Regions from separate parts of the Citrobacter sp. RHB25-C09 genome, predicted to be linked through region 2. Evidence: predicted binding sites of a transcription regulator. Region 2 holds the regulator's gene; the other holds the start of a gene.
What was found. The regulator CRP, encoded in region 2, controls carbon source genes, mostly activating them, when cyclic AMP is high. The targets are predictions, from matches to a motif close to ATGTGANNNNNNTCACAT.

Region 1: cdd (cytidine deaminase) is a predicted target of CRP. The motif match lies at 5,966-5,983, and genes of this name have one in related genera.

What each region holds. Positions count from the first base shown of each region.
Region 1 covers NZ_CP057483.1:2,799,164-2,806,825, reverse strand. The annotation lists gene mglB (galactose/glucose ABC transporter substrate-binding protein MglB) at 161-1,159, shown strand; gene mglA (galactose/methyl galactoside ABC transporter ATP-binding protein MglA) at 1,227-2,747, shown strand; gene mglC (galactose/methyl galactoside ABC transporter permease MglC) at 2,763-3,773, shown strand; gene HVY19_RS13140 (DUF2542 family protein) at 3,821-4,060, opposite strand; gene sanA (outer membrane permeability protein SanA) at 4,073-4,783, opposite strand; gene cdd (cytidine deaminase) at 5,023-5,907, opposite strand; gene HVY19_RS13125 (CidB/LrgB family autolysis modulator) at 6,037-6,732, opposite strand; gene HVY19_RS13120 (CidA/LrgA family protein) at 6,729-7,127, opposite strand; gene HVY19_RS13115 (LysR substrate-binding domain-containing protein) at 7,280-7,662, opposite strand, start outside.
Region 2 covers NZ_CP057483.1:377,312-384,973, reverse strand. The annotation lists gene HVY19_RS01715 (phosphoribulokinase) at 1-721, shown strand, start outside; gene HVY19_RS01710 (OsmC family protein) at 817-1,221, opposite strand; gene crp (cAMP-activated global transcriptional regulator CRP) at 1,528-2,160, shown strand; gene HVY19_RS01700 (YccS/YhfK family putative transporter) at 2,212-4,299, shown strand; gene HVY19_RS01695 (aspartate aminotransferase family protein) at 4,318-5,538, opposite strand; gene pabA (aminodeoxychorismate synthase component 2) at 5,624-6,187, opposite strand; gene HVY19_RS01685 (putative adenosine monophosphate-protein transferase Fic) at 6,219-6,821, opposite strand; gene HVY19_RS01680 (YhfG family protein) at 6,811-6,978, opposite strand; gene ppiA (peptidylprolyl isomerase A) at 7,087-7,659, opposite strand.

The sequences.
Region 1 (7,662 bases), 2.0 Mb from region 2:
CGCCTTAAGCAAAATTAAAACCTATTTCTGGAGCGTTACCGGGCAAGGAAGAAAGATTTTTTTAAAATGAGCTTCGGCGTTCAGTTAACATAAATTTAACGTTTCCTTTCGCCGGGCATTTATCTTAAGCACTACCCTGCATAATAAAACCGGAGTTACCATGAATAAGAAGGTGTTAACCCTTTCTGCTGTGATGGCAAGCATGTTATTCGGCGCGGCTGCGCACGCTGCTGATACTCGCATCGGTGTGACTATCTATAAATATGACGATAACTTTATGTCTGTGGTACGTAAGGCTATCGAAGCGGACGCAAAAGCGGCACCAGATGTACAGCTGCTGATGAACGACTCCCAGAACGACCAATCCAAACAAAACGACCAGATCGACGTTCTGCTGGCGAAAGGCGTAAAAGCGCTGGCCATCAACCTGGTTGACCCGGCTGCAGCAGGCACCGTAATTGAGAAAGCGCGTGGCCAGAACGTGCCAATCGTCTTCTTCAACAAAGAACCTTCACGTAAAGCGCTGGACAGCTATGACAAGGCGTTCTACGTCGGTACTGACTCTAAAGAATCCGGTATTATCCAGGGCGACCTGATTGCTAAGCACTGGGCGGCGAACCAGGGCTGGGATCTGAACAAAGACGGTCAGATCCAGTTCGTTCTGCTGAAAGGCGAGCCGGGTCACCCGGATGCTGAAGCGCGTACTACGTATGTGATCAAAGAGCTGAACGATAAAGGGATTAAAACTGAGCGGCTGCAGCTCGATACCGCTATGTGGGATACCGCAATGGCGAAAGACAAAATGGACGCCTGGCTCTCTGGCCCGAATGCCAACAAAATTGAAGTCGTTATTGCGAACAACGATGCGATGGCAATGGGTGCTGTTGAAGCGCTGAAAGCGCACAACAAAACCAGCATCCCGGTATTTGGCGTCGATGCGCTGCCAGAAGCCATGGCTATGGTGAAATCTGGCGCACTGGCTGGTACCGTACTGAATGATGCGAACAACCAGGCGAAAGCGACCTTTGACCTGGCGAAAAACCTCGCTGACGGCAAAGGCGCGGCTGATGGCACTGACTGGAAAATCGAAAACAAAATCGTCCGCGTTCCTTACGTAGGCGTTGATCAGGAAAACCTGGCCGAGTTCACCAAGAAGTAAGTTTATAGGGCGCGATCACTATCGCGCCCCTTTTTAACGCGCTCTGCGAGGCCAACAAGGTATAATTATGGTCAGCACAAATACTCAGTCGTCAGGCGAATTCTTGTTGGAAATGAGCGGCATCAACAAGTCTTTTCCAGGCGTTAAGGCACTTGATAATGTTAATTTAAAAGTCCGCCCACATTCAATTCATGCATTAATGGGAGAGAACGGCGCTGGGAAATCAACACTATTAAAATGTCTTTTTGGGATCTATCAAAAAGATTCTGGCAGCATATTATTCCAGGGTAAAGAAATCGATTTTCATTCAGCCAAAGAAGCGCTGGAAAACGGTATTTCCATGGTCCACCAGGAACTCAACCTGGTTTTACAACGTTCTGTTATGGACAACATGTGGCTGGGGCGTTATCCCACCAAAGGCATGTTTGTCGATCAGGATAAAATGTACCGTGATACCAAAGCAATTTTTGACGAGCTGGATATTGATATCGATCCGCGTGCGCGCGTCGGGACGCTGTCCGTTTCGCAAATGCAAATGATCGAAATTGCCAAAGCCTTTTCTTATAATGCCAAAATTGTCATTATGGATGAACCGACGTCTTCTTTAACGGAGAAAGAGGTTAATCATCTTTTCACGATTATTCGTAAGCTTAAAGATCGTGGCTGCGGTATTGTTTATATCTCCCACAAAATGGAAGAAATTTTCCAGTTGTGTGATGAAATCACCGTACTGCGTGACGGACAGTGGATTGCCACGCAACCGCTGGAAGGGCTGGATATGGACCAGATCATCGCCATGATGGTGGGACGTTCATTGAACCAGCGTTTCCCGGACAAAGCCAACAAACCAGGGGAAGTTATTCTTGAAGTGCGCAACCTGACATCGCTGCGCCAGCCTTCTATTCGGGACGTCTCTTTTGATCTGCATAAAGGAGAGATTCTCGGCGTTGCGGGACTGGTCGGCGCTAAGCGCACTGATATCGTTGAAACACTTTTTGGTATCCGTGAGAAATCATCGGGCACTATTACACTGCACGGCAAAAAGATTAATAACCATAATGCGAATGAAGCCATTAATCATGGTTTCGCGCTGGTCACAGAAGAGCGTCGTTCCACCGGTATTTATGCTTATCTGGACATTGGTTTCAACTCTCTCATTTCAAATATCCATAATTACAAAAATAAAGTCGGTCTGTTAGATAATTCCCGAATGAAAAGTGATACCCAATGGGTAATTGACTCTATGCGGGTTAAAACGCCAGGCCATCGTACACAAATTGGTTCGCTTTCCGGCGGCAATCAGCAAAAAGTGATTATTGGTCGCTGGCTACTGACGCAACCAGAAATACTGATGCTCGACGAACCGACCCGTGGGATCGATGTCGGGGCAAAATTTGAAATTTATCAGTTAATCGCGGAACTGGCGAAAAAAGGTAAGGGGATTATTATTATCTCCTCTGAAATGCCGGAATTGTTAGGGATAACAGATCGTATTCTGGTGATGAGTAACGGACTCGTTTCTGGAATTGTTGATACTAAAACGACTACGCAAAACGAAATTCTGCGTCTTGCGTCTTTGCACCTTTAAGATCAGGGGCTCCTCATGAGTGCGTTAAATAAGAAAAGTTTTCTTACTTATCTGAAAGAAGGCGGTATTTACGTCGTTCTTTTAGTCTTGCTGGCGATTATTATTTTCCAGGATCCCACTTTCTTAAGTCTGCTTAACTTAAGTAACATTCTGACCCAATCCTCTGTGCGTATCATCATCGCGCTGGGCGTTGCCGGTCTTATTGTCACCCAGGGGACGGACCTGTCAGCAGGTCGTCAGGTCGGGCTGGCGGCAGTGGTTGCGGCAACGCTGCTACAGTCAATGGAGAACGCTAACAAAGTGTTCCCGGAAATGGCCACTATGCCTATTGCGCTGGTGATCCTGATTGTCTGTGCCATCGGCGCAGTGATCGGTCTGGTTAACGGTATTATCATCGCGTATCTGAACGTGACGCCGTTTATCACCACGCTGGGTACGATGATTATCGTTTACGGTATCAACTCCCTGTATTACGACTTCGTGGGCGCATCGCCGATTTCGGGCTTTGACAGCGGCTTCTCGACCTTTGCCCAGGGCTTTATAGCCATGGGAAGTTTCAGGCTGTCATACATTACGTTCTATGCGCTGATCGCCGTTGCGTTTGTCTGGGTGCTGTGGAACAAAACGCGCTTCGGTAAAAATATTTTTGCTATCGGCGGTAACCCGGAAGCAGCAAAAGTGTCTGGCGTTAACGTAGCCCTGAACCTGCTGATGATCTACGCGCTCTCTGGTGTGTTCTATGCCTTCGGCGGCTTGCTGGAAGCGGGACGTATCGGCTCAGCGACAAACAACCTCGGCTTTATGTATGAACTGGATGCGATTGCCGCGTGCGTCGTGGGTGGCGTATCGTTCAGCGGCGGGGTAGGCACTGTACTTGGCGTAGTGACCGGTGTGATTATCTTTACCGTCATCAACTACGGCCTGACCTACATCGGCGTTAACCCATACTGGCAGTACATTATTAAGGGCGGAATTATTATCTTCGCCGTTGCGCTGGACTCCCTGAAGTACGCGCGTAAGAAGTAATTCTTCGTAATGGAGAAACCGGCGCAGAGTGCTCTGCGCCGGTTTTTTTATTTGATAAACAAGAGCCAGATGCCGGTGAGCAACGCCCCCAGCGCGATGCCGAAATAGACGGTGATCCAGGTCCAGAAGACGCCGGGTTGTGTGGTGCGCTGGATGATCAGGGGTTCTTCCTTGCCCTTTTCCGTTTTCTCAACGGTACCTGAGCGCAGACCCTTAATGCCTTCTCTGAATGTCCACGCCACAATCATCAGTACGCCAATGACGATAAATATCGCTTTCCCTTCCATGCTTGTTTCCTTTTATTTTTTTTGCTGTTCAAGCAATTGTTCTGGTGTCACCGCGGGATATCCCTGCGCATTATCGGGTACCTGATGCGGTGCTGGAATCGGGACGAGCGGCCCTAAGAAACGCGGCTCACGCTTAAACAGATAGAGGTCCGCCAGGGCGCCAAAACGCGCGCCAAATTCACGAACGCGTACCGTCAGCATATCTTTCGGTGACGGCACAGCATAACACTGCGCCTGAATCCCCATATGCAAAGCGATAAACAAGGCTCGTTCGCAGTGAAAACGCTGGGTAATGATAATGAAATCATTGGTATCGAAGACTTTACGGGTACGTACTATGGAGTCGAGGGTGCGGAAACCGGCGTAGTCCAGTACGATATCGGCAGGATCGACGCCAGCAGCAATCAGATCTTTTCGCATCGTCATCGGCTCGTTGTAGCTTTGCAGAGCGTTGTCACCGCTGAGCAGCAAATAGTTCACTTTGCCGCTGTTATAGGCGTTCAGCGCACCCTGAATTCGGTAACGGTAATACTGATTGATGACCCCGGTACGGTAATATTTGGCGGTGCCAAGCACAACCCCCACCTGGCGGTAGGGCAGGTCCTGCAATTCATCATAAATATAAGGCGCAGTTTTCCAGCTCATCCAGCGATCGAGGCCAAGCGCAGTCAACAGCAGCAAGCCGATCAGGACTAACAGGCTGTAGAAAACGCGCTTTAACATGAAGGAAACTCAGTCAGAGGATGAAAGTGCATTCAGGCTACTGTACACGAAGGCGTAGCGCAAGAAACAGCAGCCTGATTGGGGGTATTTTCAGCAATTTGGATCAAGGCATGTAGGCCGGATACGGTGCGTCAGCATTGCCTGATGGCGCTGTGCTTATCAGGCCTACGGGCACGGCGCAGTTTGTAGGCCGGATAAGGCGCGTGAGCGCCGCCATCCGGCATTACTGGAACACAAGATTATCCCAACAGCACGCGATCAATATTACTGCAACCTAACGCTTTCAACGTCGCGGCGGTGGCGTCCCACTGAATCAACGGCGCGTCGGCTTTTTCCGCCAGAATGGCCCGCTTAATATCCGGATAGTCATAGCCGTTCAGGCTGAGCAGGTTCAGCGCGCCTTGCAGCGGCGGCAACGTCGGGTTAAACGCGGCATTTTCCGCATAACTGCCCGTAAAGATACGGCCATCGTTACACTCCAGCGCGACGCCACTGGGCGATTTACTGTAAGGCATATGGCAACGGTTGGCGGCGGCAATGGCAGCCTGGGTTAACGCATCGCCTTGCAGGGCAAAGCCATGGTTTTGCTCGTCCATCAGCAGGGTTTTGATCTCCAGATCTTTTGGCCCGAAAGCGTCTGGCAAATAGTCACGCAGGGTGTGCGGTTCACGACCCGGCAGATGGATGCGCAGCGCCAGACCGCTGTTTAATTCGTTCATAAACTGACGGCAGTGGCCACAAGGCGTGTAGTTAACCGTAATTGCCGCGAGTCCTTTTTCACCACGCATCCACGCGTGGCTAATGGCGCTTTGTTCGGCGTGAACGGTTTGCTGCATGGTGGCGCCCAGGAACTCCATATTGCCGCCGAAATACCAGACGCCGCTAACGCCGCGCGCAATTGCGCCTACGTTAAAATTCGATAGCGGAGTTCGCGCACAGGCCGCAGCCAGCGGAAGCAAAGCGAAGGCCAGCGCGTCCTCATCCAGTCCTGTCGCGCTTTTCAGCGTCGACACCTGCTCAGCGGTCAGCGACGCGGGGAAATGTTCTTCCGCGAGAATGGGGGCCAGTGCTGATTGCAAATTTTCCGCCAGTTGGCTGAACGCAGTGTGAAAACGTGGGTGCATGGCGTTGCCTCATAACAATGTAATGGGATCGTAGTGTACGAGCCTGTTTCGTCTTTATACGTGATCAACATCTCATTGTGATTGCAACTTATGAAACAAAAATCAAAATTGCGCGAACCATCGCAAATTTTAGCCAAAAACAGCGAGAATTATCGGAAATAAAAACGGGGCAATCAGCGAGGTTATAATTCCGCAGATCACCAGCGCCAGCGAGCTGAACGCGCCTTCCTGATAATCAAGCTCGGCGCAACGCGCGGTACCCAGGGCGTGGGAAGCGGTACCCATCGCCAGACCGCGCGCGGCCTTGGTGCGAATACGCATTGCGTTGAGCAACGTATGGCCAAAGACGGCACCGAGAATACCGACGAAAATCACGCAAACCGCGCTCACCGCTGGAATACCACCGATGCTGCCGCCTACCGCCATGGCTATTGGCGTGGTGACGGACTTCGGCAATACCGACGCGGCAATCTCAGGCGTTGCGCCCATCAGCAACGCGACGCCAGTACCGGTGACCATTGCCACAATGCTGCCCACGAAACAGATGGTGATGATGGATTTCCAACGGGCGCGGATCTGGTGCAACTGTTCATACAAAGGGTAGGCCAGCGCAACAACCGCAGGTTGCAGCAGATCGTTAAGCACCTCGCTGCCTTTAAAATAGCTCTGGTAAGGAATACCCGTGATGAGAAGGAAAGGGATGATGACCACCATCGCCACCAGTAGCGGGTTAAGTAAGGGAAACTTGAAGCGTACTGCCAGTTTACGTGCGCCAAAAAAGACGGCTAAGGTCAGGGGTAATGACCACCAGATTGATGCCATCATTTATCTGCTCCTTTCTGACCCACGACTTTGCGCTCGCCGTGGACCAGGTGCGAACTCCAGCTCACCACCAGAAAGACCACCAGCGTGCTAATGGCGCAGGAGACAACCACCGGGCCGAACTGCGCGCGTAGCAGATCAAAGTACTGCATCACGCCGACGCCAATTGGCACAAACAGCAGCGCCATATAGCGGATCAGTACGTAGCAACCGGGATTAACCCATTTGGCGGGGATAATCTGCAAGGCCAGCAGAACAAACAGGATAAGCATGCCAATAATACTGCCGGAAATGGCGACGGGCAGCAGTGACGCGATAAAAATGCCTGCATACAGGCAGGCATAAATCAGCGCAAACGCGCGCAAATATTGCCAGATGATATTCAATGACTTACTCATGGTGTAATTCCTTGACGTCAACAACGACGCCTGGTAGGACAGGCTTTCAATCATCATACAATTAAACCTGAAACTGTGCTATCGATCACATCATGAATTCTGCGCATGGCAATGATAGACAGCGGTAACGTCAGGTAACTCCGTGAATTGCGTTAAACCTGTGCCAGAAAATGCAGAAAGCGGCTCAGCGCAGCGGAAGGCGTTTCATTTTTCCTCCAGAACACCCCGACGCTGCCTTTTTGTTCGATCTTCGGCAGATTGAGGATCACCAACTGACCCTGGCTGGCATAGCGTTGCGCCAGACGTAAAGAAAGAATAGAGATCATATCGCTGCTTTGCAGCAGGTTGGTGCTGACGTTCATCGACGCCGATTCAATAGTGTTTTCCGGCAGCATAACGCCATTATCGACCAGAGCATTATCGATACTAATGCGGATAGGCGTGCCCGTTGGCCAGACTATCCAGCGCCAGTTGGCGAGTTCGCTCCAGCTCAGCGTCGCGTGCTTCGCCAGCGGATGGTTTGGACGGGCGACAA
Region 2 (7,662 bases):
GGAGATGGACATGGCGATCCGCAAGGCGCGAGACGCCGGGCGGCATATCAGCTATTTTGGTCCCGAAGCCAACGACTTTGGCCTACTGGAACAAACCTTTATTGAATACGGGCAGACGGGCAAAGGCCAGTCGCGCAAGTACCTGCACACCTACGACGAAGCTGTACCGTGGAATCAGGTGCCGGGTACGTTTACCCCCTGGCAGCCTCTGCCGGAGCCCACAGATGTGCTGTTCTATGAAGGGCTACACGGCGGCGTAGTGACGCCACAGCACGAAGTCGCAAGTCATGTGGATCTGCTGGTGGGCGTAGTGCCCATCGTTAACCTGGAGTGGATCCAAAAATTAATCCGCGACACGGGTGAACGCGGTCATTCCCGCGAAGCAGTGATGGACTCCGTGGTCCGGTCCATGGATGACTATATCAATTACATCACCCCACAGTTTTCCCGCACGCATATTAACTTCCAGCGCGTCCCTACGGTAGATACTTCCAACCCGTTCGCGGCGAGAGGTATTCCGTCACTGGATGAAAGCTTTGTCGTGATTCATTTTCGTAATCTTGAGGGGATCGATTTCCCCTGGCTGTTGGCGATGCTGCAGGGCTCATTCATTTCGCATATCAATACATTAGTGGTGCCGGGCGGCAAGATGGGGCTGGCAATGGAACTGATTATGCTGCCGCTGGTACAGCGACTGATGGAAGGCAAAAAAATCGAGTAAAGTGAGGTTTGCCGGATGGCGGCTACGCCTTATCCGGCCTACAAAACGACGCCTGCTGTAGGCCTGATAAGCGCAGCGCCATCAGGCACTGACCATTACGCCGCAATCACTTCATACGAATGGGTAATGTTGACGGCTTTTTCCAGCATCAGCGCCACAGAACAATACTTCTCCGCAGAGAGATCCACCGCACGTGCGACGGCGGCATCTTTCAGCTCATTGCCGGTCACAATAAAGTGCAGATTAATATGGGTGAACAGGCGTGGTGCTTCTTCACGACGTTCAGACGTCAGTTTGACTTCACAGTTGGTCACATCCTGACGGCCTTTCTGCAGGATAGAAACGACATCAATCGCGCTACATCCCCCCGCCGCCATCAGCACCATTTCCATCGGACTGGGGGCTTTGTCACCTGAATTACCGTCCATCAAAATCTGGTGCCCGGAAGCGGACTCCCCAAGGAAGGTTAAACCCTCAACCCATTTAACACGCGCTTGCATAATTTTTAACTCCAGTGCGTTAATTTTCCTTACAGATTACGCGCACATAACAATTCTCGCAACGGAAGGCGACCTGCGTCATGCTGAAGCGAGACACCAGGAGACACACGGCTAAAGCTATGCTAAAACAGTCAGGATGCTACAGTAATATATTGACGTACCACATGTATGCAGAGGACATCAATTTACAGGCTGAAGTTCGTTTTTGTCGGCCTCTTCCCAGGATTCGGGAAGCATTTTTTTGCAAACCCAGAGCAGCGACTTTTTCTGACTCTGGAGACAGCTTATAACAGAGGATAATCGCGCATGGTGCTTGGCAAACCGCAAACAGACCCGACTCTCGAATGGTTCTTGTCTCATTGCCACATTCATAAGTACCCGTCGAAGAGCACGCTGATTCACCAGGGTGAAAAAGCGGAAACGTTGTACTACATCGTTAAAGGCTCAGTGGCTGTGTTGATTAAAGATGAGGAAGGGAAAGAAATGATCCTTTCTTATCTGAATCAGGGTGATTTTATTGGCGAATTGGGCCTGTTTGAAGAAGGCCAGGAACGTAGCGCATGGGTACGTGCTAAAACAGCATGTGAAGTGGCTGAGATTTCCTACAAAAAATTCCGCCAGTTGATTCAGGTAAACCCGGATATTCTGATGCGCCTGTCTTCTCAGATGGCTCGTCGTCTGCAAGTTACATCTGAAAAAGTCGGTAACCTGGCTTTCCTCGACGTAACCGGTCGTATCGCCCAGACTCTGCTGAACCTGGCGAAACAACCAGATGCGATGACTCACCCGGATGGCATGCAGATCAAAATCACTCGCCAGGAGATTGGTCAAATCGTTGGCTGCTCTCGTGAAACCGTTGGTCGTATCCTGAAAATGCTGGAAGATCAGAATCTGATCTCCGCACACGGTAAGACTATCGTCGTTTACGGTACACGTTAATTCCGTCGAAACGGTGCGTTACTGTGTAGCGCGCCGTTTTTTGTTTTACCCATGTGGCGCAGACTGATTTATCACCCGGAGATCAACTACGCACTACGCCAAACGTTGGTGTTGTGTTTACCTGTGGGCATCGGGCTGTTCATTGGTCAGTTACATCTGGGCTTACTCTTTGCTCTCGTCCCCGCCTGCTGCAATATCGCCGGGCTCGACACTCCACATAAGCGCTTCTTCAAACGTCTGATCATTGGCGCATCGCTGTTTGCCGGATGCAGTCTGGTGATGCAACTGCTGTTGTTTCAGGACGTCCCCCTGCCGTTGATCCTGACCGGGCTAACGCTGACTCTCGGCGTCACGGCAGAGTTAAGCGCGCTCCACGCCAGGCTGCTTCCGGCGTCGCTGATCGCCGCGATTTTCACGCTGAGTCTGGCCGGGAATATGCCGGTCTGGGAACCACTGCTCATCTATGCCCTGGGCACCTTATGGTACGGATTGTTCAACTGGTTCTGGCTCTGGCTATGGCGTGAACAACCCCTACGTGAGTCGCTTAGCCTGCTATACCGTGAACTCGCCGATTATTGTGAAGCGAAATACAGCATGCTGACACAGCATACCGATCCGGAAAAAGCCCTGCCGCCGCTGCTGGCCCGGCAACAGAAAGCCGTCGATCTGATTACCCAGTGCTATCAGCAAATGCATATGCTTTCCGCGCATCGCAATAATGACTACAAGCGAATGCTGCGCGCATTTCAGGAAGCACTTGATCTGCAGGAGCATATCTCGGTCAGTCTGCATCAGCCGGAGGAGGTACAGAAGCTGGTCGAACGCAGCCATGCGGAACAGGTCATCCGCTGGAACGCGCAGGTTATCGCAGCCCGTCTGCGGGTGTTAGCCGATGATATTCTTTATCACCGTCTGCCAACGCGATTTTCCATGGAAAAGCAGCTTGGTGCTCTTGAGAAAATCGCTAATCAACATCCTGACAATCCGGTGGGACAGTTCTGTTACTGGCACTTTAGCCGTATCGCCAGGGTGCTGCGCACCCAACGCCCGCTGTATCCCCGCGATCTCATGGCCGATAAGCAGCGGCGTCTACCGCTGCTGCCCGCATTGAAAAACTACCTTTCGTTGAAATCGCCGGCGTTGCGTAATGCCGGGCGCATCAGCGTAATGTTAAGCGTTGCCAGCCTGATGGGAACCGCGCTGCATCTGCCGAAACCCTACTGGATACTGATGACGGTGTTGTTTGTTACCCAAAACGGTTACGGGGCAACGCGTGTACGTATTCTGCACCGCTGCGCTGGGACGCTGGTGGGGCTGATCGTAGCCGGCGCCACGCTGCACTTTCATATTCCGGAGGGGTATACGCTGTTGTTGATGCTGCTCATTACCCTGGTGAGTTATCTGACGATCCGCAAAAATTACGGCTGGGCAACGGTTGGGTTTACGGTGACGGCAGTATATACCCTGCAACTGCTGACGCTGGATGGCGAGCAGTTCATCATTCCTCGCTTTGTCGATACGATTATTGGCTGTCTGATCGCGTTTGGCGGCACCGTCTGGCTGTGGCCACAATGGCAGAGCGGCCTGCTGCGCAAAAATGCCCACGATGCGCTTGAGGCCGACCAGGAGGCCATTCGCCTGATCCTGAGTGACGATCCGCAGGCCACACCGCTGGCGTATCAGCGGATGCGAGTCAATCAGGCGCACAATACGCTATTTAACTCGCTGAACCAGGCCATGCAGGAGCCGGGCTTTAACAAACACTATCTGGACGATATGAAGCTATGGGTTACGCACAGCCAGTTTATCGTCGAGCACATTAATGCCATGACGACGCTGGCGCGCGAGCACACGATGCTGACTCCAGACCTGGCGAAGCGGTATCTGCAATCGTGTGAAATCGCGCTACAGCGCTGTCAGCAGAGGCTGGAGTATGACGGGCCGGGTAGTTCGGGAGATGTGAATATTCTGGAAGCACCGGAGATGCCGCCCCACGGCTCGTTAAGCACCCTGGAACAGCATCTACAACGGATTCTGGGACATCTGAACACCATGCACACAATATCCTCAGTGGCCTGGCGTCAACGCCCACATCATGGGATCTGGCTCAGTCGTCGACTACGGGATATGAAAAGTTAACGCAACGCCTTATCCGGCCTACAAACCTAAGACCTTCGCCACCGCCTGGGCAAAACGCGCCATCCCTTCATCGATATCCGCGTCATCCACCACCAGCGACGGAGCGAAACGCATCACATCCGGTCCAGCGTTAAGAACCATTACGCCCGCATCGGCTGCGGCATAGAGGAAATCACGCGCCCGACCTTTAAACTGCGGCTTCAACTCTGCACCAATCAGCAGGCCCATACCGCGAATATCGCTGAACACGTCATAATGTGCATCGATATCCTGTAAATGCTGGACGAATCTTTGCCGCTTCGCCACAACACCGTTCAGTACGTCCGCCGTATTGATAATATCAAATGCCGCCTCTGCCACCGCACAGGCCAGCGGATTACCGCCATACGTGGAGCCATGTGAACCGACGTGAAACGCCGAGGCAATGTCCTGCGTGGTCAGCACGGCACTAACCGGGAAGCCCCCGCCCAGCGCTTTGGCACTGGTGAGAATGTCCGGCGTTACGCCATAGTGCATATAGGCAAAGAGATCGCCAGTACGCCCCATCCCGCTTTGTACTTCATCAAACACCAGCAGCGCCTGATGCTGATTGCAGAGTTCGCGCAATCCTTGCAGGAATTCCGGCGTGGCGGCAAGCACACCGCCTTCTCCCTGCACCGGTTCAACCACCACCGCGCAGGTATGGTCATCCATCACCGCTTTCACTGCATGCAGGTCGTTGAATGGCACGTGTACAATATCCGCCGGTTTGGGTCCAAAGCCGTCCGAATACTTTGGCTGACCGCCCACGCTTACAGTAAACAACGAGCGACCATGGAAGGCGTTATGGAAGGCAATGATTTTTGTTTTGAATGGGCTGTGACGCACGCAGGCGTAATGACGCGCCAGCTTAAAGGCCGTTTCGTTCGCTTCGGTACCGGAGTTCATAAATAGCACGCGCTCGGCAAACGTGGCATCAATGATCTTTCGGCCCAGGCGCAGCGCCGGTTCGTTGGTGAAAACATTGCTGGTATGCCAGAGCGTTTCCCCCTGGGTTTTCAGCGCATCCACCAGCGCCGGATGGCAGTGCCCCAGCGCGGTTACGGCAATCCCCCCGGCGAAATCAATGTAATCTTTACCTTGCTGATCCCAGACCCGACTGCCCTTACCTTTCACCGGAATAAAATCTGCCGGTGCATAAACTGGCAGAATGACTTCATCGAAAGTTGCGCGAGTTACTGCCGTTTGTTCAGTTGCCATCTTATGATCATCCAGTTACGCATACATGAATGTGAAATTATAATCACAAAATATGCATAAAAAATCACTCAATAGCAACCATAAATCAGCGATTGAGGAAATTTGCCAGCAGTTGATGTCCCTGCTCACTGAGAATACTTTCCGGATGGAATTGCACGCCTTCCAGATCCCACTCTTTGTGGCGAATTCCCATAATTTCCTGCGTTTCGCTCCAGGCGGTGACCACTAAGTCGTCAGGAAGCGTCGCGGGGTCGATAATCAGCGAATGGTAGCGGGTGACGGTTAATGGATTGGCTAATCCCTGAAATACGCCCTGTCCGCGGTGGGTAATCGGTGATGTCTTTCCGTGCATAACACGCGCGGCACGAACAATGGTAGCCCCGAATGCCTGCGCCATCGCCTGATGCCCCAGACAGACACCGAGAATGGGCACTCGCCCGGCGTAGTGACGAATCACCGCCAGCGAAATACCAGCCTCGTCCGGCGTGCAAGGGCCGGGAGAGATTACGATTTTTGCTGGGTTCAGCGCATCGATTTGCGCCAGCGTCAGCTCGTCATTACGCTTAACCACGACCTCCGCACCCAGTTCGCAAAAGTACTGGTAGAGATTCCAGGTAAATGAATCGTAGTTGTCGATAAGCAGGATCATAGCGGCTCCGGAACCAAAGAACCGCGCTATTCTACTCAGTTTCCTCGGCTTCGCTTACCCCTTTACGAAATATCGCCTGTAATGCACTCAGATCCCCCATCGCCCCTTCCTGATTCGCCCGGTTCCAGTCATCTACGAGGATATCGCGCCAGTTCAGGAGATAACCAGCGTGGAGCGCCAACTGTTCGAAAAAGATCCGCTGCGCCATTCCACTGCCGAGGCGAAACGGGTGCAGCATATTAATTTCACAGTAGTAGTGCGCAAGGCGATCGACAAACTGAGGCTTCGGCAAGCCAACCAGATACTCCTCTTCTTCCAAATCCTGCATCAGAGCGTTGCCCTCTTTTTCGATATAAGCGAAGTGGCAGAATGGCGTATCTCCCTGATAAATATCCACTTCACGCAGTCGCCCCGCCCAGTCAAAGACGTCCTGGTAAAGTTGACGGTGGATAGCACACAGGTGGGGTAATCCCCGCTTTAGTGGGCCAAGTTCAATGGTTGCCGCACGCAGTGCCGTCAGTTCCCAGGCAGCCTGCGTCAGGCGCTCCAACTGGCGAATGCCCAATCGGTTACGCATAACGTTTAACCCCGGGTACAAATACGGATCGCGATCGTCGCCAATTTTATCGCTCATAGTGCCTCCGGAGTTCATCAAGACGCGCCAGCGCCTCTTCGGCACTCAACGTTACTAGCGGGCTATCGACCCCCTCAAGAAGGCGGCTGGCCTGAAAATTCGCGTTTCGCTGCTGTTCCCAGAGAAGGGATTTTTGCCTGTCGGTGAGTTTTTTCACTTTACGCCTCCCTGATTGATCCGTGTTTGCCACAAGTATAAGCAGCAAAACGCGGTTATGCAGGGAAGGTAAAACTGCGCGGACGAGAGGCGCCCGCGCGGGAAAGGGTTAGGGCAGAACTTTAGCGGAAAGGATAACTACCGGTTTTGAAGGAACATTCTGGTAAGGTCCAACGTCTTTTGTCGGAACCTGAGAGATTTTATCGGCAACGTCCATGCCTTTCACAACTTTACCAAATACGGCGTACCCGAAGTCGCGCTGACCGTGATCGAGGAACGCATTATCAGCCACGTTGATAAAGAACTGGCTGGTCGCACTGTCTTTGTCCGCTGTGCGGGCCATCGCGATGGTGCCGCGCGTGTTGCGCAGACCGTTATCCGCTTCGTTTTTAATTGGCGGATTCGGTTTCTTCTGCTGCATCTGCTCGGTGAAGCCGCCACCCTGAACCATAAAGCCCGGAATCACACGGTGAAACGTCGTGTTGTTGTAGAACCCACTGTTCACGTAATCGACAAAGTTTTTCACCGAAACGGGCGCTTTTTGGCTATTTAGTTCCAGTTCAATATTACCCGCAGAGGTGGTCAGCAGAATGTGCGGATCCCCTTTAGCTGCCAGCGCTGCGGGAGAGATAGCAGAAAGGGCGAAAACAGCTGCGACTGCCGCCAGAGTCGATTTGAGCATGAG